DNA from 3 places in the Kitasatospora sp. NPDC030952 genome. Region 1 is predicted to be linked to each of the others. Evidence: riboswitches for the same ligand, from Rfam matches in the RefSeq annotation. Region 1 holds a riboswitch; each other region holds the start of a gene.

Region 1 (9,858 bases):
GTGGGACACGGTGGCTCCGTACGGGGCGGCGGGTGTCGGGCGACTAGAGCGGCGCGAGCAGCAGTTGGCGGACGGTACGGGCGACGGCCTGGGCACCGCGCAGGTCGTCCAGTTCCGGGCCGAGCGGGGCCCACTGGACCTCGGGTGAGGGCGGCAGCCAGACGGCGGGATCGACCGGGCTGGCGGGACCGGCAGGGCGGGCGGGACCGGCCGGGGCGGCCGGTGCCGTTGAGGTGGCTGGTGCCGCTGGGCCGACCGGTGCCGTTGAGCCGGTCAGGCCGACTGGGTTTACCAGGCCGGCTGGGTGCACCAGGTCCGCCGGGCCCGCAGGGGGCGCCGGGGGCGGTGGTGCCGTCAGGCCCGTCTGGCCGAGGGTCGGGATCGGGACCAGCTGGGCGAGCTGCCCGGCCAGGGCCCGCTGGGCGGGGCCGAGCGGGGGTAGGAAGGAGAGCGGGGCGCGGCGGGCGCGGGCCAGCGCCAGCGCGGCCATGGTGGGGGAGGCGAGGAGGAGTTCGGATTCGGCGTGCCGGGCGTCGACGTTGGTGTCGGCGGCGCGGGCGACGCTCGTGCCGGGCCGGCCGGCGGCCGCGGCGCGGACCAGGTCGAGCGCGGTGTCGCAGACGACGGTGCAGCAGCCGGTGCGGCGGACGGCCTCGTCGATCAGGGCCGGCAGCCGGTCGGCGGTGAAGGACTCCGCCTCCGCCACGGGGACGCCCCAGAGCGAGAGCAGCAGCAGGGCACCGCGCCGGTCGCGGTTGCGGGTCAGCCTGGTCGGGGCGAGCAGGCCGGTCGGCCGGACACCGGGCGGGCGGTCCAGCCAGTCGGGCCAGTGGGCCCGGGCGAGGGCACCGGGCGGACCGGCGGCGGTGAACGGGGCCGAGGACAGGTGCAGCACCGGCACCCCGAGGCGGACGAGGTGGGCGGTGGCCGCCTCGTCGTCGCAGACCAGGGCGGCGCCCGGCCGTCGGGCGTCGGGCCGCCGGGCGTCCTCGGGCCCGAGTCGGGGGAGGTCTCCGAGGTGGGCGGCGATCCGGCGCAGCGCGAGCAGGGAGTCCAGCTGCTCCTCGCGGCAGGTGAGCAGGACGGCGCGGCCGCCGGTCAGTACTGCCACGGCGTCACCGTCCCCAGCCGGGCGACGTCGTCGCTGTAGCCCGCCGCCGTGGTCGAACAGCCGCTGCACACCTGCGGGCCGCGGTCGCGGAAGTGGTCCGCGTGGGCCCGGAAGGCGGGGGTGTCCAGCAGGATGACCCCGTCCTCGCGCAGCGGTGCGCCGCCCGGGCCGTCGCCGTCGTCCCGGTGCGGGATGCAGCTGCAGGCGTGCATCCGGCCGCGCTTGCCGTCGACGTAGATCACGTCGTCGGTGACGTGGCAGAGCGGCAGCGAGGCCCGGGGCGGGGTGGAGTCCTCGAAGTACTGCCACTGCTCCTCGGGGGTGTCCCCGTAGAAGCGCTTGCCCATCGGGACCAGGACGGCCGTCGGGTCGGCCCGGTACAGCGGGTCGCAGACGGCGCGTACGTGGTCCGGGTCGGGGTAGCGGATGGTGCGGTCCAGCTTGAGCGCCGACAGCTCCCACTGGCGGACCCCGGCCTCCGTCAACACCCGCTGGAGTTCCGGCATTTCGGTGTAGTTGTGCGGCCCGACCACGGTGTTGACACGGGGCAGCACGCCGAGTTCGGCGGCCAGCCGCAGCCCGCGCAGTCCGGCCTCGAACATGCCGGGGGAGCGGCGGTAGGTGTCATGGGTCTCGGCCGAGGAGCCGTCCAGGCTGACGATCACCTGGGCCAGCCCGGCCGCCGCGAGGTCCTTGGCGTGCTTGGGGAGGAGGGAGCCGTTGGTGATGACCGACATCTTCATCCCGGCCTCGGTGCCGGCCCGGACCAGCTCCACCACCTCCGGGTGCATCAGCGGTTCGCCGCCGGTGAACCGGACGTACGCGACCCCGGCCGCGCGGGCCTTCGGCAGCAGTTCGGCGAAGTCCGCGGAGGAGAAGCGGAAGGTGTCGCGGGAGAGTGCGAAGTCGCACATGAAGCAGTCGGCGTTGCAGGCTTCGAGGATGCGGATGAACAGGTAGCGCGGGCGCGGATGCGTGGTGGGGGACACGAGGACACCTGGGGCCTTTCCGTCTGGGATCGATTCCGTCGGCGGCACGGGCACATCAGCGGACCGGATCGGCGGCCCCCGGAGGCCGTTCGGCCAGCAGTCGGACCAGGGCGTCGGCGACCTGCTCCGCGCCGGCCGTGCCGACCGCGCTGGTCAGCGCCGTCCAGTCGGTGCCGGAATGGTCGGTGGCCAGGCGCCCGAGCTGCTCGACCAGGGCCTCCCGTACGGGCGTCGCCGCCCGGTGGCGGCCGAGGTCGGCGGCGCGGGCGATGCCGCCGTAGATCAGGTCGAGGGCCTTGCCCTCGCCGTGGGCGCGCAGTGCCAGTGCCTCGTCCTCGTCGAACACCTCCTTCGGCCAGCGCACGCGGGCGTCGGTGCCCAGCGCCTGGCTGTGGAAGCGGCCGTTGAAGATCTGGCTGAGGTTCTGCGGGGGCAGACAGATGGTGGGTGTCCCGAGCCGGCCCGCCTCCAGCAGGGTGGTGAGGCCGGGGGAGGTGAGCAGGACGTCGCACTCGGCGAGGCGGCGCAGGAACTCCTCGTGGGGCAGGGCACCGACGGTGGTGGTGGCCGGGTGGGCGCAGGAGTCCACCAGCTGCGCGGCCAGCCAGGCGGGCAGATTGCCCGCGATGTGCACCTCGGTGACCCCGCTCGCGGTGAGCGCCTCCAGGGCCGCGGGCAGCACGAGCTGGGGATAGCTGGCCCAGTCGGTGAGTTGGGGCGCGCGCAGCCCGCCGAGGCTGAGCAGGGCGCGCCGGGGGTGGGGTGTCGGCGGGCTGCCGCGGGCGGCTCCGCCGTCGGCGATCACGGCGTCCACCCAGCGGAGCCGGTGGACATCGGCCAGCACCCGGGCACCCTCCGGCGGCAGGGCCACGCACCGCTGGGCGCAGTAGACCTCGGTGTCCAACGGGAGGTCGGGGCGGTCGCCGTCCGTCCAGAGGAACGGCAGGCTGTCCACGAACACCACCGGGACCCCGCAGGCCCGAAGCGCCTTCGCCAGGCCGCCGTCCAGCACCACCAGCGCCGCCTGCACGCGCTGCGTCCGGACGATCCGGACCAGTTCCTCCGCCGACCGGTGCTCCGGCAGGTCGAACCAGCGCTCCACCGGGTGCTCGGCGAGCACCGGCCTGCCCAGCCCCGAGGCCAGCCCGATGAATCTCAGCCGGTCGCCGTCGCGGCCCCGGAGGGCGGACAGCACCGCGCTCAGCTTGCCGGAACTGCCCCAGCCGAACTCGACCCCGGCCACGGCGACCGTCCGGGTCTCCGTCCTCGCCGTCATTCTGGTCGTCATCCGTACCAACTCCCCCGCCCGTTCCGGATTTTTCAGTCGTCATTTCCTGTCGTTCCGTATTCGTACCAGGCGCGAGATCGTGGATCGGTTCGACTACCTACGGAAAAACGAAAGCTAACCACCCCACTAGGTGACATTGTCCTTCGGTGAATTGACGACGGGCAGTCAATCTGATGTATGCGCAACATGCGGGCAGGAACGTGCCTGCGCCCGATGACCGAGGCGGCGGGCTGCAATGGGCGCCCATCCGAATCCGCGCCCAGCCGTATCGATCCCCAGGAGGGCCACCAGATGGAACAGTTGGCGGACGACACCGATCCGGTCCGCGTGCTGGACACCTCCGGCACCGACTACCGGCGGGCCTTCGACCTCTTCCTCGCCGGCACCGACGAGAAGCCCCGGACCCACGCCCGGCTGACCGAGGTCGCCACCGGTCTCCCGCACCGCCGGGTCCTGCTGGACCTCGGCGCCGGCGACGGCCGCACCACCGCCCACCTGGCCCGGTACTTCGACCGCACGATCGCCGTGGAACCGAGCGCCGCCATGCGGGAGAAGCTCGGCGCCGCCTGCCCGGGCGCCGTCGTCCTCCCCGAACCGCTGGACCGCGCCGAGCCGTCCGAGCCGGCCGACCTGGTCCACCTCTCCCACGTGCTCTACTACGTCCCGGAGCCCGACTGGCTCCCCACCGTCACCCGCGCCATCGAGTGGACGGCCCCCGGCGACACCCTGCTGGTCGTCCTGCAGAACCCCGAGAGCCCCTGCATGAGGATGGCCGCCCACTTCACCGGCGTGCGCTACGACCTGAGCGCTCTCCTCGACGGCCTGCGCGCCCACCACCCGGCCCACAGCTACGCCTTGGAGACCCTCGACCTCCACTACCGCACGCCCCACCTCGCCGAGGCCGTCGACGTCGCCGAGTTCATGGTCAACGTCGCCGACCTCGCCACCCTGGACCCCCGCCCCACCCGGGCCGCCCTCACCGCCTACGTCCGGGAGCACTTCGCCCAGCCCGACGGCAGCTACGCGATCGGCCACACCCAGGACATGCTCACCGTCCGGCGCGCCTCGGGCGCCCGGGCCTGAACTCCCCGGTCCGGCGGGTTTCGGAGGCCGGTGTCGCTCGGTCGGGTGGCGGTCACCGGGCCTGGCGGGGTCTACCGGCCCGGCGCGGCATCCTCGATGGCGGAGAGCAGGCGGGTGTGCACGGCGGTGGCGACCGCGCGGGTGGCCGGGTCGGGGTCCTGCAGCTGAGGGGCGATCAGTTCGGCGGCCGCGGCGAGGACCGGCACCGGCACGGTCGCCTCGCGCAGGTGCAGGAGTTGGGAGGCGGCCCGTTCGCCGGGCGTGGCCCTGGCGCGGGCGTCGGGGATCAGGGCGGTGAGGCCCCGGGGAAGCGGCTGAGTGCTGGTCACCCGTCGTATTCTTCCGCGCCCCGGGCGCCCCGGGCGCCCCGCCGACCGTCCCGGGCGGTCACGGGCCGCTCGCTGCGCTCCGGGAGGCGCTGGCCGTCGGCGCGGCCGGTCCGAAGGTTCCCGGTGTTCCCGGCGCGGCCGGTCCCGCCGTTCCCGGCGTGTCGGTCCTGGGGGTTCGGTCCTGGGGTTCCGAGTGCGGTCCCGGGGGTTCCGGGTGTGGAGGTGCGGGAAAGGTTTGGCGGGACGCCCGGGAAATCTTGTATCGTTCTCCGCGAATCATCCAGAGGGGTGGAGGGACCGGCCCTACGAAGCCCCGGCAACTCCCCGTCCGACCCGGCGTCCGAAGTACGCGCCGTGCCGTCCGGGGTCAGTGCCAACTCCGGCCTGTCGCCAACGTGGCGCGGGGAAGATGAGGAGACACGGTGCTCTCTGTGCTGTCCTTCGTCCGGGCGCTTCCCGCCCCGGCCCTTTCGCGTACCCATCTCGTGTCCGGCGCAGGCATTCGGCCCGCTTCGCAGGCCCGTCCTCGCTGACCGCCCCGCTCCCATCCCCACCGGAGCGCCCGTGAGCCGAACCCACCCACGGCCACGGGATCTGAGACTGGAGTACCCGTCCATGGAGAACACGAGCGGTGTCGGCGTGCTCGACAAGATCACCTCGATCCTCGGCACCCTGGAGGCCGGACCGGCCACCCTGGCCGGCCTGGTCGACGCCACCGGCCTGGCCCGGCCGACCGCCCACCGGATCGCCGTCGCACTGGAACACCACCGCCTGCTCGGGCGTGACCTGCAGGGCCGGTTCGTCCTCGGGCCGCGGCTCACCGAGCTGTCGGTGGCCGCGGGTGAGGACCACCTGCTGACCGCCGCCGGCCCGATCCTCACCCAACTGCGCGACGTCACCGGCGAGACCGCCCAGCTCTACCGCCGGCAGGGCGAGGTCCGGGTCTGCGTGGCGGCGGCCGAGCGGCTCTTCGGCCTGCGCGACACCGTTCCGGTCGGCCTGGCCCTGCCGATGAAGGCCGGGTCCGCCGCCCAGGTGCTGCTCGCCTGGGAGGAGCCCGAGCGCCTCCACCGGGGGCTCCAGGGCGCCCGCTTCACCGCCACCGCCCTCAGCGGGGTCCGGCGCCGGGGCTGGGCCCAGGCCGTCGGCGAACGCGAGCCCGGCGTCGCCTCCGTCGCCGCACCCGTCCGCGGACCGGGCGGGCGGGTGGTGGCCGCCGTCTCCGTCTCGGGGCCGATCGAACGGCTCACCCGGCACCCCGGCGCCCGCCTCTCCCAGGCGGTGGTGGAGGCGGCCGGCCAGCTGAGCGAGGCGCTGCGCCGCCCCTGATCTGCCGGCCTGCGACCTGCGACGGGGCGACCTGTGACGGTGCGCCGTGGTCCGGTACCGCGGTGCACCGCTCCGTCGCGGAGCTCAGGCGGGCGTCAGGAGTCGCCGGGGACGGTGAACCGGTAGCCGGCCGTGCGGAGCCGTGGCAGGTAGCGGTGGACGGCTTCGGCGGTCTGGGAGCGGTCGGCCGGTCCGCCCGGGGCCGGGACGAACTCGGGTGTGAGGCAGCCGTCGTGGTTGAGGACGATCGAGCCGGTCCGGGCCTCGGTGAGCACCCGGTCCACGATCACCTCGGTGCCGGGGTTCGACCAGTCCTCGGGGTCGACGGACCAGGAGACCGGGAGCAGTCCGAGGTCGGCGCAGACGGCCAGGCAGGCCGGGGTGAAATGGCCGCCGGGGGCCCGGAACAGGACCGGACGGCGGCCGGTGGTGGCGGCGAGGAGGTCGCCGGTGCGTGCGATCTCCGTCCTGATCGCAGCCGCGGACAGGCCGTCGAAGCGCGGATGGGACCAGCTGTGGTTGCCGATGCGGTGGCCCTCCTCGGCGACCTGGCGGGCCACCTGCGGATACTTCTCGACGTTGGCGCCGAGCATGAAGAACGTCGCGGTCACGCCGTACTGCCGCAGGACCGCGAGGATGGCGGTGGTGGCGAACGGGCCCGGGCCGTCGTCGAAGGTCAGTGCCATCGTCATCGGCCCGGCGTGCACCGACTGCTGGGGCTCGCGCGGTCGGCCGGTCCCGCCCGGCGCATCGGCCCCCGTCCTGCCCGGAGCCGGCGGGAGGGCCCGTGCGGCGCCGGCGGTCGTACCCGCACCGAGCACCTGGGGCAGCGCGAGTCCGGCGGCCTTGAGCAGCGGACGGCGTGCGAACACGCCCTGGTGAACGGTCATTGCCGCAGTATGGGCGCGCCGCTCCGGAGCGCGGCCGGGGACACACCGGACGGCCTTCGCCACCCAGCGGGCGAAGCGCCACCCGGGGGCCGACCGGACCGCAGCGGCTACGGCCACGGCCACGGTTACGCCTACGGCTGCGCCAGCGCCGTCCACAGGTCGGGCCGCTCGAACCCCAGCGCCCAGAGGCCGGTGTTCCGCACGCCGTGCTTCCGCGCCACCGCGACGTGGGCGGCGGCGCCCCTGGCGTCCTGGTACCAGACCTCGTGCTTCGCGCCGCCGCCGTCGGTGTAGCCGAAGTGCGGTGTGCCGGAGACTTCGTCGAACACGTAGTCGGCCCCGCGGTCCTGCCGCAGCGCTTCGGCCTCCGTCTGGGTCACGTGCTTGGCGCGTTCGGCGGAGCCGAGGGTCCAGTCCCAGCCGTAGGCGGGCAGGGCGACCTCCAGCTTTCCGCGGGGCGCGACGGCGGTCGCGTAGTCGAGGAACTCCTCGTACCAGGCGAGCGAGGACAGCGGCCCCGGCTCGTCCGTCGCGTCGTGGAGGTTGTAGCCCATGATGCGGATCCGGTCGGCGACCCGGCCCAGGTGCGCGTAGTCGTAGGCTCCTCCGCTGTCGTGGGTGCGGGGCATCACCGTGATGACGCACTGCTGGTTCCGGGCGTGCAGGCGGGCGCAGAGTTCGCCGGTCAGGGCGTTGTAGCCGATCCGCACCCGCTCCCGCAGCCCTTCGTCACCGGTCTCGGCCATGCGCTCGTAGTCCAGGTCGAGGCCGTCGTACCCGGCGCTCCCGGCGATCTCCATGAGCGCGTCGACGTGGGCGGCGCGGCGGGCCGGGTCTTCCAGGAGTTCTGCCATGGCCGTGGCGTCGGGGGTCTCGATGACGGTGGGCACGACCTTGATCCGCTTCTGGTGCAGCCGGTCCACGGTGCGCCGGTCGCCCGCGCCGGAGTAGCCGCCGATGGCGGTGTCGGAGCTGGCCTCGTACCAGAAGGGGCTGACGGTGTGGAGTCGGGAGGCGTGCTGCAGCGCGTCCTCCAGGGCGGCCTCCCCGCCCCACCAGGGCAGCCAGGCCGATGCCGTCCGGGCGGGGCGGTAGGCGCCGGCGGCGCTCCCGGCGGTGGCGGGGCAGGCGACCAGGGCGAGGGCGGCGAGGACGGCACCCGCGGCGCGGACGGGTGAGGGGAGCGCGATCGTCATGGCGGCCATCCTCCACAGCCAGTGCGGCGAGCGCGCCCGCCCCCGCCGACCCGACACGGCAGGCGACCGAACGGCCCACCGGGGCGGCCGTCCAGGACCGACACGCGGGGACGCCGCGGACCTCTGCGGGGCGCGGTCGCGTGTTAGAACTCTGGGGGCCACCGGAGCGCGGGTGAGGTCAGCCCCCGGCGCCCGGTCGGAGCCGGCACGCCGGGTGTCCTCGCCCGCAGAACCGACCGCACGACCGGGCGGACTGCGCCCATCAGACCCTCGTCCTGGGCCCGGGCGGCGAGCACTACGACGTGCTGTGCAGCTTCAGGGTCCGCTGAAACCGGAGTGGTGGCTGTCATCGTGAGACCCGTCCTGGGCGTCCTGTCCGCTTTGCTCGCCGCCGTCTGCACGGCCCCGCAGGTCGCATCGGGCGCGGCCCTCGAAGCGCCGGGCGACGGCCGACAGATCCGATTGCAGGAGCAATTCGCCTCGGCGGCAGCGGAGTTCGGAGTTCCGGTGGGAGTGCTCCTGGCGCTGGCCTACCAGGAGAGCCGCTGGGAGTCCCACCAGGGCAGGCCGAGCACCACGGGGAACTACGGGGTCCTGGGCCTGACCGACGCCGACCTCGCGGCAGCCCGGGGCAAGGACTCGCCCGCGCTGCACACGCTGCGCGCCGCGGCCGCGCTGATCGGCCGCCCGGCCGAGGAGTTGAGGCGCGACACCCTGCAGAACCTCCGCGGCGGCGCCGCCCTGTTGGCGTCGTACCGGCGTGCCGGCGCGGGCCCGGCAGGTGGCGGGCCGGGCGACTGGTACGGGGCGGTGACGGCCTTCGGGAGGGGCGCCCCGGCCGGCGGGGGAGCGGACGGCGGCGACGACGGCCGCCTGCTCGCGGACCGGGTGTTCGAGACCCTGCGCACGGGCGCGGCCCGGACCACCGCCGAGGGTGCCCGGATGCGACTGGCCGCCGACCCGGACCTCGTGCCGCCGGACCGGCCCCGACCGCCGTCGCGCCGAGCCACCGGGCCGGCCGCCGAGTGCCCCGAACACCTCGACTGCGAGTTCGTGCCCGCCGCGTACGCGCTGATCGATCCCAAGGACCCTTCCTCGTACGGCAATTACAACCCGGTCGACCGGCCGGCGGACGGTCTGCGGATCCACCACATCGTGGTGCACGACACCGAGGGCAGCTACACCTCGGCGGTGGACACCTTCCAGGACCCGCGCGAGCAGGTCAGCGCGCACTACCTCGTGCGCGCCTCCGACGGCCATGTCGTGCAGCTGGTGCGCACGCGGGACATCGCCTGGCACTCGGGCAACAAGACCGTCAACATGCACAGCATCGGGATCGAGCACGAGGGCTTCGCGCTCCCCACCGACCGCCCGACCTGGTACTCGGAGCAGCTGTACCGCTCCTCCGCGGAGCTGGTGCGCTACCTGGCGGAGCGGTTCGGGATCCCGCTGGACCGGCAGCACGTCATCGGCCACGAGGAGGTTCCGGCGCCGACCCAGGAGGCGGTGTCCGGCATGCACACGGACCCGGGCCCCTTCTGGGACTGGGACCACTACCTGGAGTTGCTCGGCGCGGCGCTCCCGACGAGCCCCGACCAGGGTCCGCCGCGCCCTGGCGACACCGTGACCATCGCCTCGGCCAC
Region 2 (9,858 bases), on a different contig from region 1:
ACGCCTTCAACCAGATGTCCGCGGACCCCAAGCACGCGGACCTCAAGCAGTTCGCGGTCGGGCTGACCAACGCCAGCTTCTACCCGTTCGGGGACCCGGCCTGGGGCGAGGTCAGCAACCGGATCAAGGCGGGGATCGGGCAGGCGGTGACCGGGGACCCGAAGCAGGTGCTCGGCGGGCTGCAGGACGCGGCGATGAAGGAGGCGGCCCGGGTCCGCAAGCAGTAGGACCCGGGAGGGGACCTGCTCAGGGGAGGGTGATCGCGTAGGCCTTGCGGAGGGTCTCGTGGACCGTCCAGGTGGTGCGGTCGCCCTCGCGCAGGACGGCGCAGTCGCCGGGTCCGACGGTCAGGGTCGGGCCGCCCTCGATCTCGATGGTGGCCCGGCCGCTCAGCACCACGAACATCTCGTCGGCCTCGACGTCGGTGACCACGCCCGGGGTGATCTGCCAGAGGCCGCGCAGCTGGCGGCCGTCGGGGGACTCGGCGAGGACCTTCCCGGTGACCTCGGGGGTGCCGGAGACGATCTGGGACGGGTCGAGCGGCTCGGGGTCGAGGTCGGCGGTGGGGATGTGGACGGTGAAGCTCGGCGTGGTCATGGGGGTGACGCTAGCCGGGCGGGGGCGCCGGGGCGGGGGGCAGAGTGTGTCGGGGGTGCGGGCGAGGATGACACTTCGTAGCGAGGAGGTGTTGTCGTGGGTGAGCTGAGTGAGCGGGACCGCGCGGTGCTGGCGCTGGAGGGGCGGCAGTGGCGGACGGCGGGAGCCAAGGAGCGGGCGATCCGGGAGGAGCTGGGGCTCTCGTCCACCCGGTACTACCAGCTGTTGAACGGGTTGCTGGACCGGGAGGAGGCGTTGGCCTTCGCTCCGGTGCTGGTGAATCGGTTGCGGCGGGTCCGGGAGGGGCGGCGCGGGGCGCGTTGAGGGGGGTGCCGCCGCCGGGGGTGGGTAGGGGGCTCGGTATGGGTCTTGACGAGATGGGTGTGCCGGCCACTGAAGCCGGGCGGGATGGGCTGCGGGCGATTCTGGCGGCGCCGGAGGGCGCGGTGGTGGCGCTGGACTTCGACGGGACGTTGGCGCCGATCGTGGCGGATCCCTCGCGGGCGCGGGCGCATCCGGGGGTGGTGGGGGCGTTGCGGGGGTTGGCCTCGGCGGGGGTCGCCGTGGTGGTGGTGACGGGGCGGCCGGCGGCGTTGGCGGCGGAGTACGGGGGGTTCGCCGGGGTGCCGGGCCTGGTGGTGCTGGGGCACTACGGGGCCGAGCGCTGGGAGCGGGGTGTGGTGACGGCGCCGGAGGTGCATCCCGGGGTGGCCGGGGTGCGGGCGGCGTTGCCCGAGGTGTTGCAGCGGGTGGGGGCGCCCGAGGGGACGTGGGTGGAGGACAAGGGGCGCTCGGTGGCGGTGCACACCCGGCGGACGGCCGAGCCGGAGCGGGCGCTGGAGCTGTTGCGGGTGCCGGTGGGGGAGTTGGCGGCCGCGTACGGGCTGGTGGTGGAGCCCGGGCGGCTGGTGCTGGAGCTGCGGCCGCCGGGGGTGGACAAGGGGGCGGCGCTGACCGGGTTCCTGCGGGAGCGCGGCGCCCGTTCCGTGCTGTACGCGGGGGACGACCTGGGGGACGTGGCGGCCTTCGCGGCGGTGGAGAAGCTGCGGGGGCAGGGACTGGCCGGGCTGTTGGTGTGCGCCGGGGCGGTGGGGGACGCGCCGGTGCGCGAGCTCGCCGACCGGGCGGATCTGGTGGTCGACGGGCCCGAGGGCGTGGTGGAGTTGTTGACGGCCCTGGGGGAGGCTCTCACCGGGCGTTGAGGGAGGCCCTCGACGCCCGGTGAGAGCCCTCAGCGGGCGTCGAGCCGGCCGAGGGCGTTGAGCTGGTCCAGGAACCACTGCTGCGGGGGGAGCGCGGTGGCCGCGGCGGCCAGGCGCTTGGTGCGGTCGGCGCGCTCCTCCGGGCTCATGGTGAGACCGGTGTGCAGGGCCTCGGCGGTGGCGATCACGTCGTAGGGGTTGACGGTGAGGGCGTCGTCCCCGAGTTCGGCGTGGGCGCCGGCCTCCCGGGACAGGACGAGGGCGCAGCCCTGGTCGGAGACCACGGGGACTTCCTTGGCGACCAGGTTCATGCCGTCCCGGATCGGGTTGACGAGTGCCACGTCGGCGAGCCGGTAGGCGGCCAGGGAACGCGGGAAGTCGTCGTTGACGTGCAGGATCAGCGGCTGCCAGGTGGGGGTGGCGAACTCGGCGTTGATGGCGGCGGCGAGGCGTTCGACCTCGGCGGTGTAGTCGCGGTACTCGGCGAGGTCGGTGCGGGACGGGTAGGCGAAGGCGATGTGGACCACCCGGTCGTGCCACTCGGGGCGGGTGCGGAGCAGGTGCCGGTAGGCCTGGAGGCCGCGGACGATGTTCTTGCTCAGCTCGGTGCGGTCGACCCGGACGATGGTGCGGCGGTCGCCGACGGCGGCGCGCAGCGCGGCGAGGCGGTCGTCCACGTCGGGGCGGTGGGCGCGCTCGCGGAGGAAGTCGGCGTCGGCGCCGAGGGCGTGGACGCCGAGGTGGGTGGTGCGGCCCTCGTGGGTGACGGTGAGGGCGGCGGGGTCGAACACGGCGCCGAGGAGGTCCTCGCAGCAGGCGGCGAAGGCGCGGGCCCAGCGTTCGGTGAGGAAGCCGGCCCGGTCGGCGCCGAGGATGCCGGTCAGGACGGCCCGGGCGACGTCGTCGGGGAGCATCCGGTAGTACTCGGGCGGGGCCCAGGGGGTGTGGGAGAAGTGGCCGATCCGCAGGTCGGGGCGGGCCTGCCGGAGCAGGGCCGGGGTGAGGGAGAGGTGGTAGTCCTGCACCAGGACCGCGGCGTCCGGGGCGGCTTCGGCGGCCAGCGCGTTCGCGAAGGCGGTGTTGTAGGCCTGGTAGGCGGCCCATTCGGCGCGGAAGCCGGCGTCGAAGGAGGGCGCGGTGGGGGTCGCGTAGAGCAGGTGGTGGACGAACCAGAGGGTGGAGTTGGCGACGCCGTTGTAGGCGTGGGCGAACGTCTCCCGGTCGATGTCGAGCATCCGTACGGCCTGGCCGCCGACCTCGTGCCCGGCGAGGTCGAGGCGGCCGTCGGGGGCCTCCCGGGCCGCTCTGCGGTCGGCGTCACTCAGTGCGGCGCAGACCCAGACGGCGGTGGGGTCGTCGATCGCGGAGAGGCCGGAGACCAGGCCGCCGCCGCCGCGGCGCAGGGTCAGTGTGCCGTCGTCGGCGGTGCTGAAGGACACCGGTCCCCGGTTGGAGGCCACCAAGACGGGGGCGGTTCCGGTCGCACTCGAACGTTCGGTCGTGAGATCGCCCATGGTTGGGATGTTGCCGGGGGGTCGGGGCCGCAAACGTTTCAGTGCCGGATCGCGTATTCGGGGAGGGTGTGCATCGGGGGGCGCTCCAGGGCCGTCACGGGGTGGGTGTGGGCGGTGAAGATCGGGGTCCCCCCGGCCGAAGGCTGGGGGAGGGTCTCCGGGGCGCGGCTGAACTGGGTGAGGTGGGGGTGGACGAGGTCGGCGGAGGCCTTGAGGCGGTGGGTGCGGTCGAGGCGTTCGAGGGCGGTGCGGTAGATGGTGGCGGCCATCCGGCCGAGGGCCTGGCTGTCCTGGTGGCGGTGGTGCCGGACGCCGACGTCGACCTGGGCGAGGGCGTCCAGGCCGACCAGGTCCAGGGCGTCGACCAGCAGGCCGAGTTCGACGCCGTAGCCGGTGGGGAAGGGCAGCCGTTCGAGGAGTGAGCGGCGGGCCGCGTACTCGCCGCCGAGCGGCTGGACGAATCCGGCGAGCTCGGGCCAGTGGAGGTTGAGGAGGGGTCGGGCGACGAGTTCGGTGACCCGGCCGCCGCCGGCCGGGACGACCGCTCCGCTGTCCGTCTCCAGCGGGCGGTCGTACATGGCCTTGACCAGCTGGATGGACTCGTCGGTCAGCAGCGGGCCGACGATGCCGGAGACGAAGGCCGGGTCGAACTCCCGCAGGTCGGCGTCGACGAAGCAGACGATGTCGCCGCGGGTGACCAGCAGGGAGCGCCAGAGCACCTCGCCCTTGCCGGGGACCGCGGGCAGCCGGGGGAGGATCCGGTCGCGGTGTTCCACCCGGGCGCCGGCCTCGGCGGCGACGGCGGCGGTGGCGTCGGTGGAGCCGGAGTCCACCACGACGAGTTCGTCGACCAGGGGCACCCGCTCCATCAGCTCGCGGCGGACGGTGCGGACGATGTCGCCGACGGTGGCCTCCTCGTCGAGCGCCGGGAGGACGACGCTGACGGTGCGGCCGGTGCGCTGTTTGGCCTCCAGCAGGGTGTGCACCGGCCGCTCGGCCGCGCTCCACGAGCGGCGGCGGAGCCAGGACGCCGCCTGTGGGAGGAGCGCGGGGGTCGGTTCGGCGGGCACGGTGACTCTCCTCGGCGGGATAGGTGGAACGGGCCATCTCGCGTGGCGGACGGTCCCGTTCGAGGTTGACGCCTTCGGATACAGTCTTCGTACAGCGGTCGGACCTTCGCACGCCGGGGTCGCCGCTGAACCATAACTTCACAAGCTCATCCAGAGGGACTGAGGGAACGGCCCGTTGACGTCCCGGCAACCTTCTCGCTCGGCTGTCGTCGACAGGCCCCGGCGGGACAGGTGCCAATTCCGGCCTGTGGCGCGCCCGCGCCACGGGGAAGATGAGGAGAGAGGCCTCCGCCATCATGGCTATCGACATTGCCGCACCTGTTTCCGTCGACCTCGGCCCCGCCGCCGCGCTGTCGTGTCGCGAGTGCGGAACCCGCTTCCCGCTCGGCCCCAGCTTCGCCTGCCTGGAGTGCTTCGGGCCGCTGGAGATCGCGTACGAGTTCGGCGGCGAGCGCGCCGAGGAGCTGCGCAAGCGGATCGAGTCCGGCCCCGCGTCCATCTGGCGCTACGCGCCGCTGCTGCCGGTGCCGGCCGACGTCGCTTCGAAGCCCAACCTGAACCCCGGCTGGACCCCGCTGGTGAAGGCGGACAACCTGGGCCGGGAGCTCGGGTTCACCGCGCAGCTGCACATCAAGGATGACTCCGGCAACCCGACCCACTCGTTCAAGGACCGGGTGGTCGCGTGTGCGATCGAGGCGGCCCGGGCGTTCGGCTACACCACGCTGTCCTGCTCCTCCACCGGCAACCTGGCCGGTGCGGTGGGCGCGGCGGCGGCCCGGGCCGGGTTCCGGTCCTGCGTGTTCATCCCGCACGACCTGGAGCAGGGCAAGGTCGTGATGGCCGGGGTGTACGGCGGCGAGCTGGTCGGCATCGAGGGCAACTACGACGACGTGAACCGCTTCTGCTCGGAGCTGATCGGGGACCAGGCCGGCGAGGGCTGGGGCTTCGTGAACGTCAATCTGCGGCCGTACTACGGCGAGGGCTCCAAGACGCTGGCGTACGAGATCTGCGAGCAGCTCGGCTGGCGGCTGCCGGAGCAGATCGTCATCCCGATCGCCTCGGGCTCCCAGCTGACGAAGATCGACAAGGGGCTGCAGGAGCTGATCAAGCTGGGCCTGGTCGAGGACCGGCCGTACCGGATCTTCGGCGCCCAGGCGGAGGGCTGCTCGCCGGTGTCGGCGGCCTTCAAGGCCGGGCGGGACGTGATCAAGCCGGTGAAGCCGGACACCATCGCCAAGTCGCTGGCGATCGGCAACCCGGCGGACGGCCCGTACGTGCTGGACATCGCCCGCCGCACCGGCGGTGCGGTCGAGGACGTCACGGACGCGGAGGTGGTGGCGGCGATCCGGCTGCTGGCCCGCACCGAGGGGATCTTCGCCGAGACCGCGGGCGGGGTGACCGTCGGCGTGCTGAAGAAGCTGGTCGAGACCGGTCAGCTGGATCCGGCCAAGGAGACCGTCGCGATCAACACCGGCGACGGCCTGAAGACGCTGGACGCCGTCTCCGAGGCCGGGATGACCGCCGTGATCCGCCCGACCCTGGACGCCTTCCGCGCCGCCGGCCTCGCGTCCGCCTGAACCGCCCCCCACCCCGCAAGGAGAGTCATGAGCGCCAACGTCCGCATCCCCACCATCCTGCGCACCTACACCGGCGGCGCGGCCGAGGTCACCGCCGAGGGGGCCACCCTGGCCGAGGTCATCGCCGACCTGGAGCGCAACCACGCCGGCATCTCGGCCCGGATCCTGGACGACACCGGCAAGCTGCGCCGTTTCGTCAACGTGTACGTGAACGACGACGACGTGCGCTTCGCCGAGGGCCTGGCGACCGAGATCAAGGACGGTGCCGGCGTCTCGATCATTCCGGCGGTGGCCGGCGGCTGCTGAGCCGCCCCGCCCTTTTCCGCGCCGCCCGCACGTACGGAATTCGATTCCCCGTATGTGCGGGCGGTCGCGCGTATTTCGGCGGGAATATTCCGGGTCGAGTCGGAGTAGAGTGTGGCTCTGCTGGGAACAGGGCTCCGCTCCCGGCGGACGGGGTGCGTCGCCGGAGGTCGTCCGGCCGCTGAGACCGGCCTGGGTGCCGGGTCGGGAAACATGTCAGGCAGATGTCAGAATTCCTGCAGGCATTTGAGTAATTCGTCCGCTATGTCCGGCGTGCAATGCCGATTTCCTCCCGGTTTGTTCGCTCTTGTCTCTTGGCAGGGCTACGGAATTCCCGGTGGTTGACCCTGTTGCAGAGGGCGTCGGTCCGGATACATTCAGCGGCGGTCGACGTAATCACCCGCTCACGGAAGCCGTCCGGCGCCCCCGTGCGGAGGGTTGCGGCGTGCACGGCTGCGCTCAGGGGGGGTTCCCCGGGCCGGCCTTCAAAACCAGACCCGGGCCCGCTACCTGCGGGCCCGTGAAGGGCCAGCACAGCACAAGGGGAGTTCGGAATGGCTCAGGGCACCGTCAAGTGGTTCAACGCGGAGAAGGGCTACGGCTTCATCGCGGTCGACGGTGGTGCGGACGTCTTCGTCCACTACAGCGCGATCCAGATGGACGGCTACCGCACCCTCGAGGAGGGCCAGCGGGTCGAGTTCGAGATCTCCCAGGGACAGAAGGGCCCGCAGGCGGACATGGTCCGCGCGGCGGTCTGACCCCTTCCGACTCCAGGAGCTCGGCACGGCCCACTACTGGTGGACCTCCTGCTTCTCGACGGGCCCGTACGACACACGTCGTACGGGCCCGTTCGCGTACCCGCGCCGGCCCGGACGACGGCTCGCGGGTTGTGGATTGGGCTTGCACTCGACCACCCGGAGTGCTAATCATTGGCGTTAGCACTCACAGTGTGAGAGTGACAGCGGACCGGGTCGGTGAGGCCCCCGGGGGCGGTAGGGGAATGGACCTCCGCACACCAGGGCCGTCCGTCGCGGGCACCCCTTGGTCCGAGCAGTCGACCGTGTCCCGGAGGACCACTTCTGATGGCCAAGATCATCGCCTTTGATGAGGAAGCTCGCCGCGGCCTTGAGCGTGGCATGAACCAGCTCGCCGACGCGGTGAAGGTCACGCTCGGCCCCAAGGGTCGCAACGTCGTGCTGGAGAAGAAGTGGGGCGCCCCCACGATCACCAACGACGGTGTCTCCATCGCCAAGGAGATCGAGCTCGAGGACCCCTACGAGAAGATCGGCGCGGAGCTCGTCAAGGAGGTCGCCAAGAAGACCGACGACGTCGCGGGTGACGGCACCACCACCGCCACCGTGCTCGCCCAGGCCCTGGTTCGCGAGGGTCTGCGCAACGTCGCCGCCGGCGCCAACCCGATGGCCCTGAAGCGCGGCATCGAGAAGGCCGTCGCGGCCGTCTCGGACCAGCTGCTGGCCCAGGCCACCGACGTGGAGACCAAGGAGCAGATCGCCTCCACCGCCTCCATCTCCGCCGCCGACACCCAGATCGGCGAGCTCATCGCCGAGGCGATGGACAAGGTCGGCAAGGAAGGCGTCATCACCGTCGAGGAGAGCAACACCTTCGGTCTGGAGCTCGAGCTCACCGAGGGCATGCGCTTCGACAAGGGCTACATCTCCGCCTACTTCGCCACCGACCTGGAGCGGATGGAGGCGACCTTCGAGGACCCGTACATCCTCATCGCCAACTCCAAGATCGGCGGCATCAAGGACCTGCTCCCGCTGCTGGAGAAGGTCATGCAGAGCGGCAAGCCGCTCGTCATCATCGCCGAGGACGTCGAGGGCGAGGCCCTGTCGACCCTGATCGTCAACAAGATCAAGGGCGTCTTCAAGTCCGTCGCCGTCAAGGCCCCGGGCTTCGGCGACCGCCGCAAGGCCATGCTCGGCGACATCGCCGTCCTCACCGGCGGCACCGTGATCTCCGAGGAGGTCGGCCTCAAGCTGGAGAACGCCGGTCTGGACCTCCTGGGTGGCGCCCGCAAGGTCGTCATCACCAAGGACGAGACCACGATCGTCGACGGTGCCGGTGACAGCGAGCAGGTCGCGGGCCGCGTGAACCAGATCCGCGCCGAGATCGAGAACAGCGACTCGGACTACGACCGCGAGAAGCTCCAGGAGCGCCTCGCCAAGCTGGCCGGCGGCGTGGCCGTCATCAAGGCCGGCGCGGCCACCGAGGTGGAGCTCAAGGAGCGCAAGCACCGCATCGAGGACGCCGTCCGCAACGCCAAGGCCGCCGTCGAGGAGGGCATCGTCGCCGGTGGTGGCGTCGCCCTGCTGCAGGCCGGTGTCGCGTTCGACAAGCTGGAGCTGGAGGGCGACGAGGCCACCGGTGCCAACATCGTCAAGGTCGCGCTGGAGGCCCCGATCAAGCAGATCGCGACCAACGCCGGCCTGGAGGGTGGCGTCGTGGTGGAGAAGGTGCGCAACCTCCCCGCCGGTCACGGCCTGAACGCCGCCACCAACGAGTACGTCGACCTGATCGCCGAGGGCATCATCGACCCGGCCAAGGTCACCCGCTCCGCGCTGCAGAACGCCGCCTCCATCGCGGCGCTGTTCCTCACCACCGAGGCCGTCATCGCCGACAAGCCGGAGAAGGCCGCCGCGGCCGCCGGTGGCGGCATGCCGGGCGGTGACATGGACTTCTGATCCTGATCGGATTCCGATCGGATCGGCTGATCCTCGTCCGCGTGGGCGGTTCCCTTCGGGGGGCCGCCCACGCGGCGTTTCGGCGTTCCGCCGTTTCCACGGAGAATGGACGGATGGCTTCCGACGACATCGAGACCGCCCTGCACAACGCCCGGGCGCTGATCCTGGCCGACCTCACCGCGCGGGACGTGGCGGACGCCGCCGTCGTCTCGCTGGTGGAGCAAGCCGTCACCCACCGCCGCTGGTGGCTGGATCAGTGGCCGGACGGCACCGAGTACGTGCTCGGGCTGGTCGCCCAGGACGTCCAGGACGCGCTGCTGGAGGCGTACGGGCGGTGGCCGCTGTGCACCGCCTGCGCGGCCGACGGGGACCCGCACGCGCTGGGCGTGGAGCCCGAGCTGGGGCCGGAGCCGCACTGGGTGTGCGGCAAGCAGGGCGCGGTGGTGGCGCCGGTGGGGGAGTTGGACTAGCTCTCCAGTCCTTGGAGTTCGGCCGCCAGGTTGGTGCGGGCCGCCTCGGTGAGACGGTGGTGGGCGGCGGGGGTGCGGTAGAGGGCGGGGAGGGCCAGGATGCGGCGCAGCACGGCGGCCCGGCCGGCCCGGAAGTCCGGCTCGGGGACGAAGCCGTACTCCTCGCGCACGGCGGCCGTGTAGGCCGCGTAGGCCTCGGGGGTGCCGCCGAGGACGGCGAGGTCGGCGTCGCAGAGCACCTCGCCGTTGCGGTCACCGGGGGCCGGGGCGTGGGCGGCGGTGAGCAGGACGAGCCGTTCGACCTCGGCGACGCGTTCGGCCGGCAGGCCGGCGGCGGTCAGCGCGCGGACGGCGAGGGCGGCGCTGCGCTCCTCGTTCTCGGTGCGGTCGGGCCGGTGGACGGCGTCGTGGAACCAGGCG
Region 3 (9,858 bases), on a different contig from region 1:
TCGGCCTGCAGCTTCTCCACCAGCCGGGAGGCCTCCGCCACCGCGTCCTCGGCGCCGGCCCGCTCGGCCTCCTCGCCGGCCTCGGCGACCAGCCGGCTCCAGCCCGCCGACCGCACCAGGTAGGCGGCGGCCGCGACGTCCATCGGATCGGCGGCGCCGGGGACGGTGCCCGACTCCAGCGCCTTCACCAGGTCCGGCTGGCCCAGCCGCAGCCGCTCCGCTATCCGCACCCGGAAGGCCGGCTCGGACTCCAGCGCCGCCGCCAGCGCGGTGGCCGCGTACTTGGCCCGCCGCGCGGGGGTGAACTTGGCGTACTGACGCAGGCTCTGCGGCAGTTCCCCGGGCGGCAGCCCGCCCAGCGCGTCCGAGGCCAGCCCGACCACCCGCCGGCGCACGCCCTCGGGCAGCGGCCGGTCCAGCTTCTCAGCCGTACGCTCCGCCGCGGCACCCGGGGCGGGGGTCTCGGACGGGACCGTCCCGGCGGCCGGCTGCGGTGCCTGCGCAGCGGGCTGAAGCCCCTGCGGTTCGCCGGGCTCCCTCGCTGCGTCCACCACGTCCTCGGCTCCGATCCTGGTCCAGCGGGTGCGGCCGCGGCCGCCCCTGTCGTCACGCTCCGTGCGTCTTGTCTGTATTGTCCCGTGCGGTGGACGGCCGCGTCGCGCACCGCCCGCCGCACCGGAGGGGTCAGCCCTGCGCGGCGGGGGCCTCCGCACCCTCGGCGCCCGGGCGGGCCACCAGCTCGACCTGGTCCACCGCGTTGCACCAGCGGCAGCGCACCGACTCGATCGCCTCGCTGTGCACCTCGGTCTCCTCGACCTTGGACTCGCCGGCCAGGTCGAAGTGCAGGAACTCGGTCACCCGCGCGGTGCGGGTCACGTCGAAGCGGGTGAGGTTGCCGCACAGCGTGCAGCGCCAGCGCGTCTCGGCGGTCAGGGCGGGGACGGTCATCGGGGATCCTCTCGGCTGGTTCCCTGGGTGGGCTAGGCGCTCCCCCCGGAGCCCCGGCGTCGGCGGCGGGAGGCGGGATTGCCCGGCCCAAGCCTATTGCCTGGGGCAACCATCAGGACCACCGGTCAGCCGAGACGACCGGAGCCCGTTCCGGCCCACCGGACGGACCGGTAGTCCACCTGCCGTAAACCGCCGTGTCACCTGCCGCGCCCGGAGGGATGCTTGGCCGCATGGCGCTCGCGACCCCCGGCCACACCGACGCCCGGGACGGCCGCCCGGCGGTGGCCGCCCCGGCGGTCACCTACGCCCTGATCGCGGTCAACACCCTGGTCTTCCTGCTCGGCCCGGCGGCCGGCGTCAACCCGCTGTACGGCACCAGCCAGGCCCGGATCTGCGCCGAGCAGCGCTACGAGCAGCGCTGGGGAGCCGTCCCCGCCGAACTGCTGACCGGTCACCCGCTCACCGCCGAGCAGCTGGCCGAGGCCCCCGACCCGGTCCCCGGCTGCCCCGCCGCCCCCACCCCGGGCAAGCACCCCGCCGTGTCCGCCCTCACCGGCCTCTTCCTGCACGCCGGCTGGCTGCACCTGCTGGGCAACCTGCTCTTCCTCCACGTCTTCGGCCCCACCGTCGAACGCCGGGTCGGACGGGCCAGGTACCTCCTCTTCTACCTGGCCGCCGGCAGCCTGGCCGCGTACGGCTTCGCGCTCGCCGAGGCCCACTCGCCGGACTCCACCCGGGTCCTGATCGGCGCCTCGGGCGCGATCTCCGCCGTCCTCGGCGCCTACCTGCGCTTCCACCCGCGGGCCCGGGTGACCACCCTGGTCCCGCTGCTCCTCTTCCTCCCGCTGCGCTTCCCGGCCTGGCTGGTGCTCGGCCTGTGGTTCGCCCTGCAGTGGTGGTCGGTGCACTCGGCCGGGCCCGGGGTGGCCTACCTGGTGCACGTGATCGGCTTCTCGGCCGGCTTCCTGTACGCCTGCACCGTGGTCGGACACCCCCCGAGACGGCCCGGCTGAGGCCCGATACGCTGGCCGCACCCCATGAAGGAGCCCGCACAGTGATCACTGCCATCGTCCTGATCAAGACCAGTGTCGACCGCATCCCGGAGATCGCCGAGGCCATCGCCGCGATCGAGGGGGTCAGCGAGGTGTACTCGGTGACCGGTGGCTACGACCTGGTGGCGATGGTCCGGGTGCGCCGTCACGACGACCTGGCCGAGGTCATCCCGGGCCGGCTCAACAAGGTCCCGGGTGTGGCCCACACCGAGACCCAGATCGCCTTCCGCACCTACTCCCAGCACGACCTGGAAGCGGCCTTCGCCCTCGGCCTGGACGAGTAGCGGTCCGCCCGTACCCCTCAGCCCTCGCGTCGGCTGTCGGCGACGCAACGGCCGCCCTCGTTGCGGTAGTTCCACGCCGCGCCGTCGGTGACCAGCTCGCGGACGGCGGTCAGGAAGCGCTCCACGTGCTCGTCCGGCGTGCCCGCCCCGAAGCTCACCCGGATCGCGTTCAGGCTGCGCTCGCCCGGCAGCGAGGGCTCGGGCGCCCCGCACTCGGACGGAGCGACGTCCTCGTCCCCGAGGAGGGTCCGCACCAGCGGGTGGGCGCAGAACAGCCCGTCGCGCACCCCGATGCCGTACTCGGCGGACAGCGCGGCCGAGAAGTGCGAGCTGTTCCAGCCCCGGACGACGAAGGACAGCACGCCCACCCGGGCCGAGCCGACGCCGAACAGGTTCAGCACCCGGACCTCCGGGATCTCCGCCAGCCCGGCCGTCAGCCGGTCGACCAGCTGCCGCTCCCGGGCCTCCAACGCGTCGAAGCCGGCCTCGGTGAGCGCCCGACAGGCCGAGGCGATCGCGTAGGCACCGATCACGTTGGGCGAGCCGGCCTCGTGCCGGGCCGGGCCGGTGTGCCACTGGACCGCCACCGAGCCGTCCAGCTCCCGGGCCACCGTCCGGGTCGCCCCGCCGCCGGCCAGGTACGGCTCGGCCGCGTCCAGCCAGTCGGCCCGCCCGGCCAGCACCCCGGCGCCGAACGGCGCGTACAGCTTGTGGCCGGAGAAGGCGATCCAGTCGACGCCCAGCTCGCGCACCGAGACCCGGTGGTGCGGGGCCAGTTGGGCGGCGTCCAGCACCACCCGGGCGCCGTACCGGTGCGCGGTCGCGGTCAGCTCGGCGACCGGCCACAGCTCGCCGGTCACATTGGAGGCGCCGGTGACGCACAGCAGCTTGGGGCCCTCGGGCGCGGCGGCCAGCGCGGCCTCCAGCGCCTCCACCGCCTCGGCCCGCGAGCGCGGCGCCCGCAGGTAACCGACCTCCAGCCCGGCGTGCGCCCAGGGCAGCAGCGAGGCGTGGTGCTCGGTCTCGAAGGCGAACACCCGGGTGCCGGCCGGCACGGCGGCGGCCAGCAGGTTGAGCGAGTCGGTGGTGGCGCGGGTGAAGACCACCTGGTCGCCCTCGCGCAGGTCGAGGAACTCGGCGACGGTCCGTCGGCTCTGCTCGAACAGGTCGGTGGACAGCTGCGAGAGGTACCCGGCCCCGCGGTGCACGCTGCCGTAGTACGGCGCGTAGGCGGCGACGTCGTCCCACACCCGCTGGAGCGCCGGCGCGCTGGCCGCGTAGTCGAGCGCCGCGTAGCCGACCTTCGCACCGCTGGCCAGCGGCACCTGGACGTCGTGGCCGAGGACGGCGAGCGGGGCGGCGGTTTCGAGAGCGAGGGACATGAGGATGCACTCCTTCACGGGGTAAGGGACCCCGGGAGTACTCGTCGTCCGGTGTCCGCGCTTGTCGCGCGGACGGCGTGCCCGGCGACCCGGTCCTCACCCAGGGCACCCCGCCACGGACGGAGGGTTGCCGGACAGCAAGCTGGGGCTTGACGCTGTCACTCATGACCTGGCGAAGACTCTAGGTCGGGTACGTCGGACGGTCAAACGGCCATCCACCATCCGGACAGTGCTCTCGCCCGCTCGCCTCCGGGGCGCTCCGACCCGGCGCCGACGCTCGTCGCTCCGGCGCTCGTACCTCGCTTGTCGCTCCTCGACTTTCGGCACCGGCGCGCCCCTTCGGCTCGGGGCGCATCGACTCGGGCACATCGGCTCGGGGCGCATCGACTCGGGCGCATCGGCTCGGGCGCATGCGAAGGGCCCGTGCCGACGAACCGGCACGGGCCCTCAACTGCCGCCTCAGATCCGGCTGGTGGCCTCCGACCAACGCCGCAGCAGGTCCTGCGCCCGGCCCGAGTCGATCGCCTCGGCCGCCCGCGCCATGCCCGCCGCGAGCTGCTCGGCCAGCGGCGCGTCGCCCAGGTCGAGCGCGACCAGCGCCGCCGCGGTGTTCAGCAGGACGGCGTCCCGCACCGGCCCGCGCTCCCCGGCCAGCAGCCGGCGCGCCACCTCGGCGTTGTACGCGGCGTCAGCCCCGCGCAGCGCCTCGATGCCGACCAGTTCGATGCCGACGTCCCGCGGGTCGAAGGTGGTCTCGGTGACCCCCCCGTCGCGCACCACCCAGACCCGCGAGGTGGTGGTGATGGTCAGTTCGTCCAGCCCGTCGTCGCCGCGGAACACCAGCGCCGTCGCCCCGCGCCGGGCGAGCACCCCGGCGATCAGCCCGGACAGCCGGGTGTCGAAGCAGCCGATGGCGTGCGAGGTGACCTTCGCCGGGTTGGTCAGCGGGCCGAGGATGTTGAACGCGGTGGGCACCCCGAGGTCGCGCCGCGCGGTGGCGGCGTGCCGCATCGAGGGGTGGAACTTCGCCGCGAAGCAGAAGGTGAGCCCGACCTCCTCGGCCACCTCGGCCACCCGCCGGGAGGAGAGGTCCAGCGCCACCCCGAGCTTCTCCAGCACGTCCGAGGACCCGCTGGACGAGGAGGCGGCCCGGTTGCCGTGCTTGACCACCTTGGCCCCGGCCGCCGCCGCGACGATCGCCGACATGGTCGAGATGTTGACGGTCTTCGCCCGGTCCCCGCCGGTGCCGACGATGTCGACCGCCGGGCCGGGGATCTCCAGCGGCTCGGCGTGCTCGTACATCGCGTCCACCAGGCCGGCGACCTCGTCGACCGTCTCGCCCTTGGCCCGAAGCGCCACCATGAACCCGGCCACCTGGACGGGGGACGCCTCGCCGCTCATGATCCGGTCCATCGCCCACGCGGTGGACGAGCGGTCGAGGTCCTCCCCCTTCAACAGCGCCGCCAGGAGGTCCGGCCAGGTGCGGACCACCTGCGCGGGGTCGGTACCACCGTTCGCAGGGTTCACGTTCACCATGGCTGACTCCAGCTGTTGTCGGTTCCCCGCTCGGGGGACGTCCGTACGGATGGGGCCAGCCTATCGAGCGGCGGGGTCCCTACGGCCCCGTCTTCTCTAGTACTGAGACGGCACTGTTCAACGCGTGGCCGGGGCCCGCTTAGCCACCCGCGCCCGCAGCAGGGTGGCGACCGCCTCGGCCAGCGCCACCGGGTCCACCGGGTGGGAGATCGCGGCGTCGGCCCGGCTCCAGGCCGCGAGCCAGGAGTCCTGCGGCCGGCCGATCAGCACCAGCACCGGCGGGCAGCCGTAGATCTCGTCCTTGAGCTGGCGCCCGAGGCCGAGGCCGCCGGCCGGCACCGCCTCGCCGTCCAGCACGCAGAGGTCGATGCCGCCCTTCTCCAGCGCCTTGATCACCGCGGGGGTGGTCGCGCACTCGAGGTAGGACAGCTCCGGAAGATCCTCGGCGGGCCGACGGCCGAGTGCCGTCAGCACCTGCTCGCGGGTGTTGCGGTCGTCGCTGTAGACGAGGACGGTGAGCGTCTCGTCGGTCGTGTACGCCATGGGCCCTGCTCCCTCAAGTGTGATCCGGACCACGTTCACCTGATCCGGATGCTACCCCCGTTTCACCCGTCGCCGGTCCCCCTCGCGCACGTTCCCCCTCAAGCCGCCGCGCCCACGACTCACCCGCCCGGAGGACGGCCCGTCACCCGGGTCGGCCAGGTCCACCCGGACGGCCGATGCCGCCTCTCTCTCCCCTACAATCCGACGCTGCGCCGACCGGGCAACGACGCGCCGGGCAACGGGGTAGCGGGCCGTTCCGAGGAACCGTCAGAAAAGGGACACGCCGCTGCTCGGCCCCCGTCCGGACACCCCGTCGGCCCCCAAGCGGGCATACCGCACGCACCGGACACTCCGAGGGACACCCCCCGACGTGAAGACGGAATAAGGGACCGACATAATGTCCGTCGTGGCGACAGCAACAGCAACAGAAACCGGGCACGCGCACGGATCGGTCAATCGACCGAACATGGTCAGCGTCGGAACGATCGTCTGGCTCAGTTCCGAGCTGATGTTCTTCGCGGCCCTCTTCGCGATGTACTTCACGCTCCGCTCCGTCAAGGGAGCCGAGTTCTGGGCCGAGAAGGCGCACGCCCTCAACGTGACGTTCTCCTCGATCAACACCACCGTCCTGGTGCTCTCCTCGCTCACCTGCCAGCTCGGCGTGTTCGCCGCCGAGCGCGGTGACGTGAAGAAGCTCCGCGGTTGGTTCATCCTCACGTTCTTCATGGGCGCGATCTTCATCGGCGGCCAGGTCTACGAGTACACCGAGCTGGTCAAGAACGACGGCCTCTCGCTGTCCTCCGACCCGTACGGCACGGTGTTCTACCTGACCACCGGCTTCCACGGTCTGCACGTGACGGGTGGTCTGATCGCCTTCCTGCTGGTCCTCGGACGGACGTACGCAGCCAAGCGCTTCACGCACGAGCAGGCCACCGCCGCGATCGTCGTGTCCTACTACTGGCACTTCGTCGACGTCGTGTGGATCGGCCTGTTCGCGACCATCTACCTGATCAAGTAACCAGCTGATCAGGTCGCTGGCCACCGGCTGCGGCCCCCGCCCTCACCGGCGACGGGCCGCTTCTGCCGGTGCCGACGCTCCCACCGACCGACCGCGCGCGCAGCCTTGGACAGGCAGCCTCGTGCCGGCCAGACCGGCAGCCGGGTGCACCCACCAGTCGACCAGATCCTGACACCGGGGTTATTCCGTGAAAAAGCTCTCCGCACGACGGCGCCACCCATTGGCGGCGCTGGTCGTCCTACTTCTCGCCCTGGCGGCAACCGGGGGGCTGTACGGCATGTTCGCGCCCGCCGACAAGGCGCAGGCCGACGTCGCCGCGCAGTCGCTCGCGATCGATGAGGGCAAGAAGCTCTTCGCCGTCGGCTGCTCCTCCTGCCACGGCCTGAACGGCCAGGGCAGCAGTGACGGGCCGAGCCTGGTCGGCGTGGGCTCCGCCGCCGTCGACTTCCAGGTCGGCACCGGCCGCATGCCGGCCCAGCAGCCCGGTGCCCAGGTGCCGCGCAAGAAGGCCATCTACACCCAGGGCGAGATCGACCAGCTCGCCGCGTTCGTCCAGTCGCTCGGCCCCGGCCCGATCGCCCCGGACGCGAAGCAGTACACCTCGACCGACCCTGACGACATCTCCAAGGGTGGCGAGCTGTTCCGCACCAACTGTGCCCAGTGCCACAACTTCGCCGGTCAGGGCGGTGCCCTGACCAAGGGCAAGTACGCCCCGTCGCTGGAGGGCGTGGACGCCAAGCACATCTACGAGGCCATGCAGACCGGCCCGCAGAACATGCCGTCGTTCCCGGACAGCACCATGCCCGAGGAGCAGAAGAAGCAGATCGTGGCCTTCGTTCGCCACACCACCAACGATGAGCCCAACCCCGGCGGTCTCACCCTCGGCAGCCTCGGTCCGGTGACCGAGGGCCTGTTCGGCTGGATCTTCGGCCTCGGCACGCTCATCGCGGTCGCGATCTGGGTCGCCGCCCACACCACCAAGGCCAAGAAGTCATGAGCCACGACATGTCAGAAGAGAAGCTCCCGGAGCCGCACGGCTCCGCCGGCGAGGTGGCCGACCACGGCAACCCGTTCGCCGACCCGGGCCTGCCGGCCCACGAGCCCCGTCGCACCGACATCGACGAGCGGGCCGCCCAGCGGGCCGAGCGTCAGGTCTCGCTGATGTTCGTGGTCTCGATGCTCGCCACCGTCGGCTTCATCGCCTCGTACGTGGCCATCGACCCGGACAAGATCGTCTACATCTTCCCGCTGGGTCACGTCAGCGCGCTGAACTTCGCGCTGGGCCTGACCCTGGGCGTCGCGCTGTTCATGATCGGCGCGGGCGCGGTCCACTGGGCCCGCACCCTGATGTCGGACGTCGAGCTGCCGGCCGAGCGTCACCCGATCGAGGCCTCCGACGAGGTCCGCAACGACGTCATCGAGCAGTTCAAGACCGGTGCCGCCGAGTCCGGCTTCGGTCGCCGCAAGATGATCCGCAACACCCTCATCGGGTCGATGGCGCTGGTCCCGCTCTCCGGCGTGGTCCTGCTCCGCGACCTGGGCCCGCTGCCGGAGAAGAAGCTCCAGGAGACGGGCTGGAAGGAAGCCACTCCGGCCAAGCCGCTGCAGCTCGTCAACATGAGCACCATGCAGCCGATGAAGCCCGAGGACCTCGTGATCGGCTCGCTGACCTTCGCGATGCCGGAGGGTCTGACCACCCACGACGAGGACTTCCAGCAGCGGATCGCCAAGGACGCCCTGATGCTGGTGCGCATCGCGCCGGATGACATCAAGGACGACAAGTCCAAGGAGCTGGGCTTCGAGGGCATCCTCGCCTACTCCAAGATCTGCACCCACGTCGGCTGCCCGATCAGCCTGTACGAGCAGCAGACCCACCACGCGCTCTGCCCCTGCCACCAGTCGACCTTCGACCTGGCGGACGGCGCGCGCGTCATCTTCGGCCCGGCCGGCCACCCGCTGCCGCAGCTGAAGATCACCACTGATGACAAGGGCAACCTGATCGCCACCGGCGACTTCGAGAAGCCTGTCGGCCCGAGCTTCTGGGAGCGTGCTCGATGAGTAGCGCGAGCAGCACCAAGACCGGTGCCGCCAAGCCCTCCAGCACGCGCGCCAATCCCGCCAACAAGTGGGAGGCCGCGGCTGACTGGACGGACGGCCGGGTGGGGATCTACTCCCTCGCCAAGGCCAACCTGCGCAAGATCTTCCCGGACCACTGGTCCTTCATGCTGGGCGAGATCTGCCTCTACACCTTCGTCATCATCATCCTGACCGGTGTCTACCTGACGCTGTTCTTCAAGCCGTCGATGGCCGAGGTCGTCTACAACGGCTCGTACGTGCCGCTCAAGGGCATCGGGATGTCCGAGGCGTACGCCTCGACGGTGGACATCAGCTTCGAGATCCGCGGCGGTCTGCTGATCCGCCAGATCCACCACTGGGCCGCGCTGGTCTTCGTGGCCGCGATGCTCGTGCACATGATGCGCGTGTTCTTCACCGGCGCGTTCCGCAAGCCGCGTGAGATCAACTGGGTCTTCGGCTTCCTGCTGCTGGTCCTCGGCATGTTCGACGGCTTCTTCGGCTACTCGCTGCCGGACGACCTGCTGTCGGGCACCGGCATCCGCTTCATGGAAGGCGCGATCCTCGCGGTCCCGCTGGTCGGCACCTACATCCAGATGTTCCTGTTCGGGGGCGAGTTCCCCGGCCACGACATCGTGCCGCGGTTCTTCACCATCCACGTGCTGCTGATCCCGGGCATCATGCTCGGCCTGCTGGTGGCGCACCTGATCCTGGTCTTCTACCACAAGCACACCCAGTGGGCGGGCCCGGGCAAGACCGAGAAGAACGTCGTCGGCATGCCGCTGATGCCGGTCTACATGGCCAAGGCCGGTGGCTTCTTCTTCCTGGTCTTCGGCATCATCGCCGCCATCTCGGCGATCGCCACGATCAACCCGATCTGGGCCTACGGCCCGTACCGTCCGGACCAGGTGTCGACCGACGCCCAGCCCGACTGGTACATGGGCTTCTCCGAGGGTCTGATCCGCGTCATGCCGGGCTGGGAGATCAGCCTGTGGGGCCACACCCTGAACCTGGGCGTGTTC

Evidence for each region. A riboswitch is a leader RNA that binds a small molecule or an ion and turns the genes downstream of it on or off. The one in region 1 is predicted to bind S-adenosylmethionine.
Region 2: another riboswitch for S-adenosylmethionine. It lies ahead of thrC (threonine synthase); the one in region 1 lies ahead of ACZ47G_RS17205 (IclR family transcriptional regulator).
Region 3: another riboswitch for S-adenosylmethionine. It lies ahead of ACZ47G_RS28355 (aminotransferase class V-fold PLP-dependent enzyme); the one in region 1 lies ahead of ACZ47G_RS17205 (IclR family transcriptional regulator).

Annotation. Positions count from the first base shown of each region.
Region 1 covers NZ_JBVIFM010000008.1:270,076-279,933, reverse strand. The annotation lists gene blsG (arginine 2,3-aminomutase) at 1-9, opposite strand, end outside; gene blsF (CGA synthase-related protein) at 44-1,111, opposite strand; gene blsE (cytosylglucuronate decarboxylase) at 1,099-2,100, opposite strand; gene ACZ47G_RS17220 (hydroxymethylcytosylglucuronate/cytosylglucuronate synthase) at 2,156-3,388, opposite strand; gene ACZ47G_RS17215 (class I SAM-dependent methyltransferase) at 3,680-4,471, shown strand; gene ACZ47G_RS17210 (hypothetical protein) at 4,543-4,800, opposite strand; SAM riboswitch class I at 5,074-5,216, shown strand; gene ACZ47G_RS17205 (IclR family transcriptional regulator) at 5,416-6,129, shown strand; gene ACZ47G_RS17200 (polysaccharide deacetylase family protein) at 6,225-7,019, opposite strand; gene ACZ47G_RS17195 (glycosyl hydrolase family 18 protein) at 7,151-8,215, opposite strand; gene ACZ47G_RS17190 (N-acetylmuramoyl-L-alanine amidase) at 8,723-9,858, shown strand, end outside.
Region 2 covers NZ_JBVIFM010000009.1:2,554-12,411, forward strand. The annotation lists gene ACZ47G_RS17405 (extracellular solute-binding protein) at 1-227, shown strand, start outside; gene ACZ47G_RS17410 (cupin domain-containing protein) at 247-597, opposite strand; gene ACZ47G_RS17415 (DUF3263 domain-containing protein) at 694-921, shown strand; gene otsB (trehalose-phosphatase) at 975-1,799, shown strand; gene ACZ47G_RS17425 (alpha,alpha-trehalose-phosphate synthase (UDP-forming)) at 1,829-3,313, opposite strand; gene ACZ47G_RS17430 (glucosyl-3-phosphoglycerate synthase) at 3,352-4,383, opposite strand; SAM riboswitch class I at 4,527-4,662, shown strand; gene thrC (threonine synthase) at 4,680-5,960, shown strand; gene ACZ47G_RS17440 (MoaD/ThiS family protein) at 5,988-6,266, shown strand; gene ACZ47G_RS17445 (cold-shock protein) at 6,818-7,021, shown strand; gene groL (chaperonin GroEL) at 7,346-8,968, shown strand; gene ACZ47G_RS17455 (hypothetical protein) at 9,082-9,438, shown strand; gene ACZ47G_RS17460 (HD domain-containing protein) at 9,435-9,858, opposite strand, start outside.
Region 3 covers NZ_JBVIFM010000019.1:28,848-38,705, reverse strand. The annotation lists gene ACZ47G_RS28375 (NYN domain-containing protein) at 1-419, opposite strand, end outside; gene ACZ47G_RS28370 (hypothetical protein) at 685-948, opposite strand; gene ACZ47G_RS28365 (rhomboid family intramembrane serine protease) at 1,179-1,961, shown strand; gene ACZ47G_RS28360 (Lrp/AsnC ligand binding domain-containing protein) at 2,003-2,284, shown strand; gene ACZ47G_RS28355 (aminotransferase class V-fold PLP-dependent enzyme) at 2,302-3,666, opposite strand; SAM riboswitch class IV at 3,719-3,836, opposite strand; gene trpD (anthranilate phosphoribosyltransferase) at 4,126-5,202, opposite strand; gene ACZ47G_RS28345 (response regulator) at 5,320-5,745, opposite strand; gene ctaE (aa3-type cytochrome oxidase subunit III) at 6,143-6,763, shown strand; gene qcrC (cytochrome bc1 complex diheme cytochrome c subunit) at 6,951-7,760, shown strand; gene qcrA (cytochrome bc1 complex Rieske iron-sulfur subunit) at 7,769-8,821, shown strand; gene qcrB (cytochrome bc1 complex cytochrome b subunit) at 8,818-9,858, shown strand, end outside.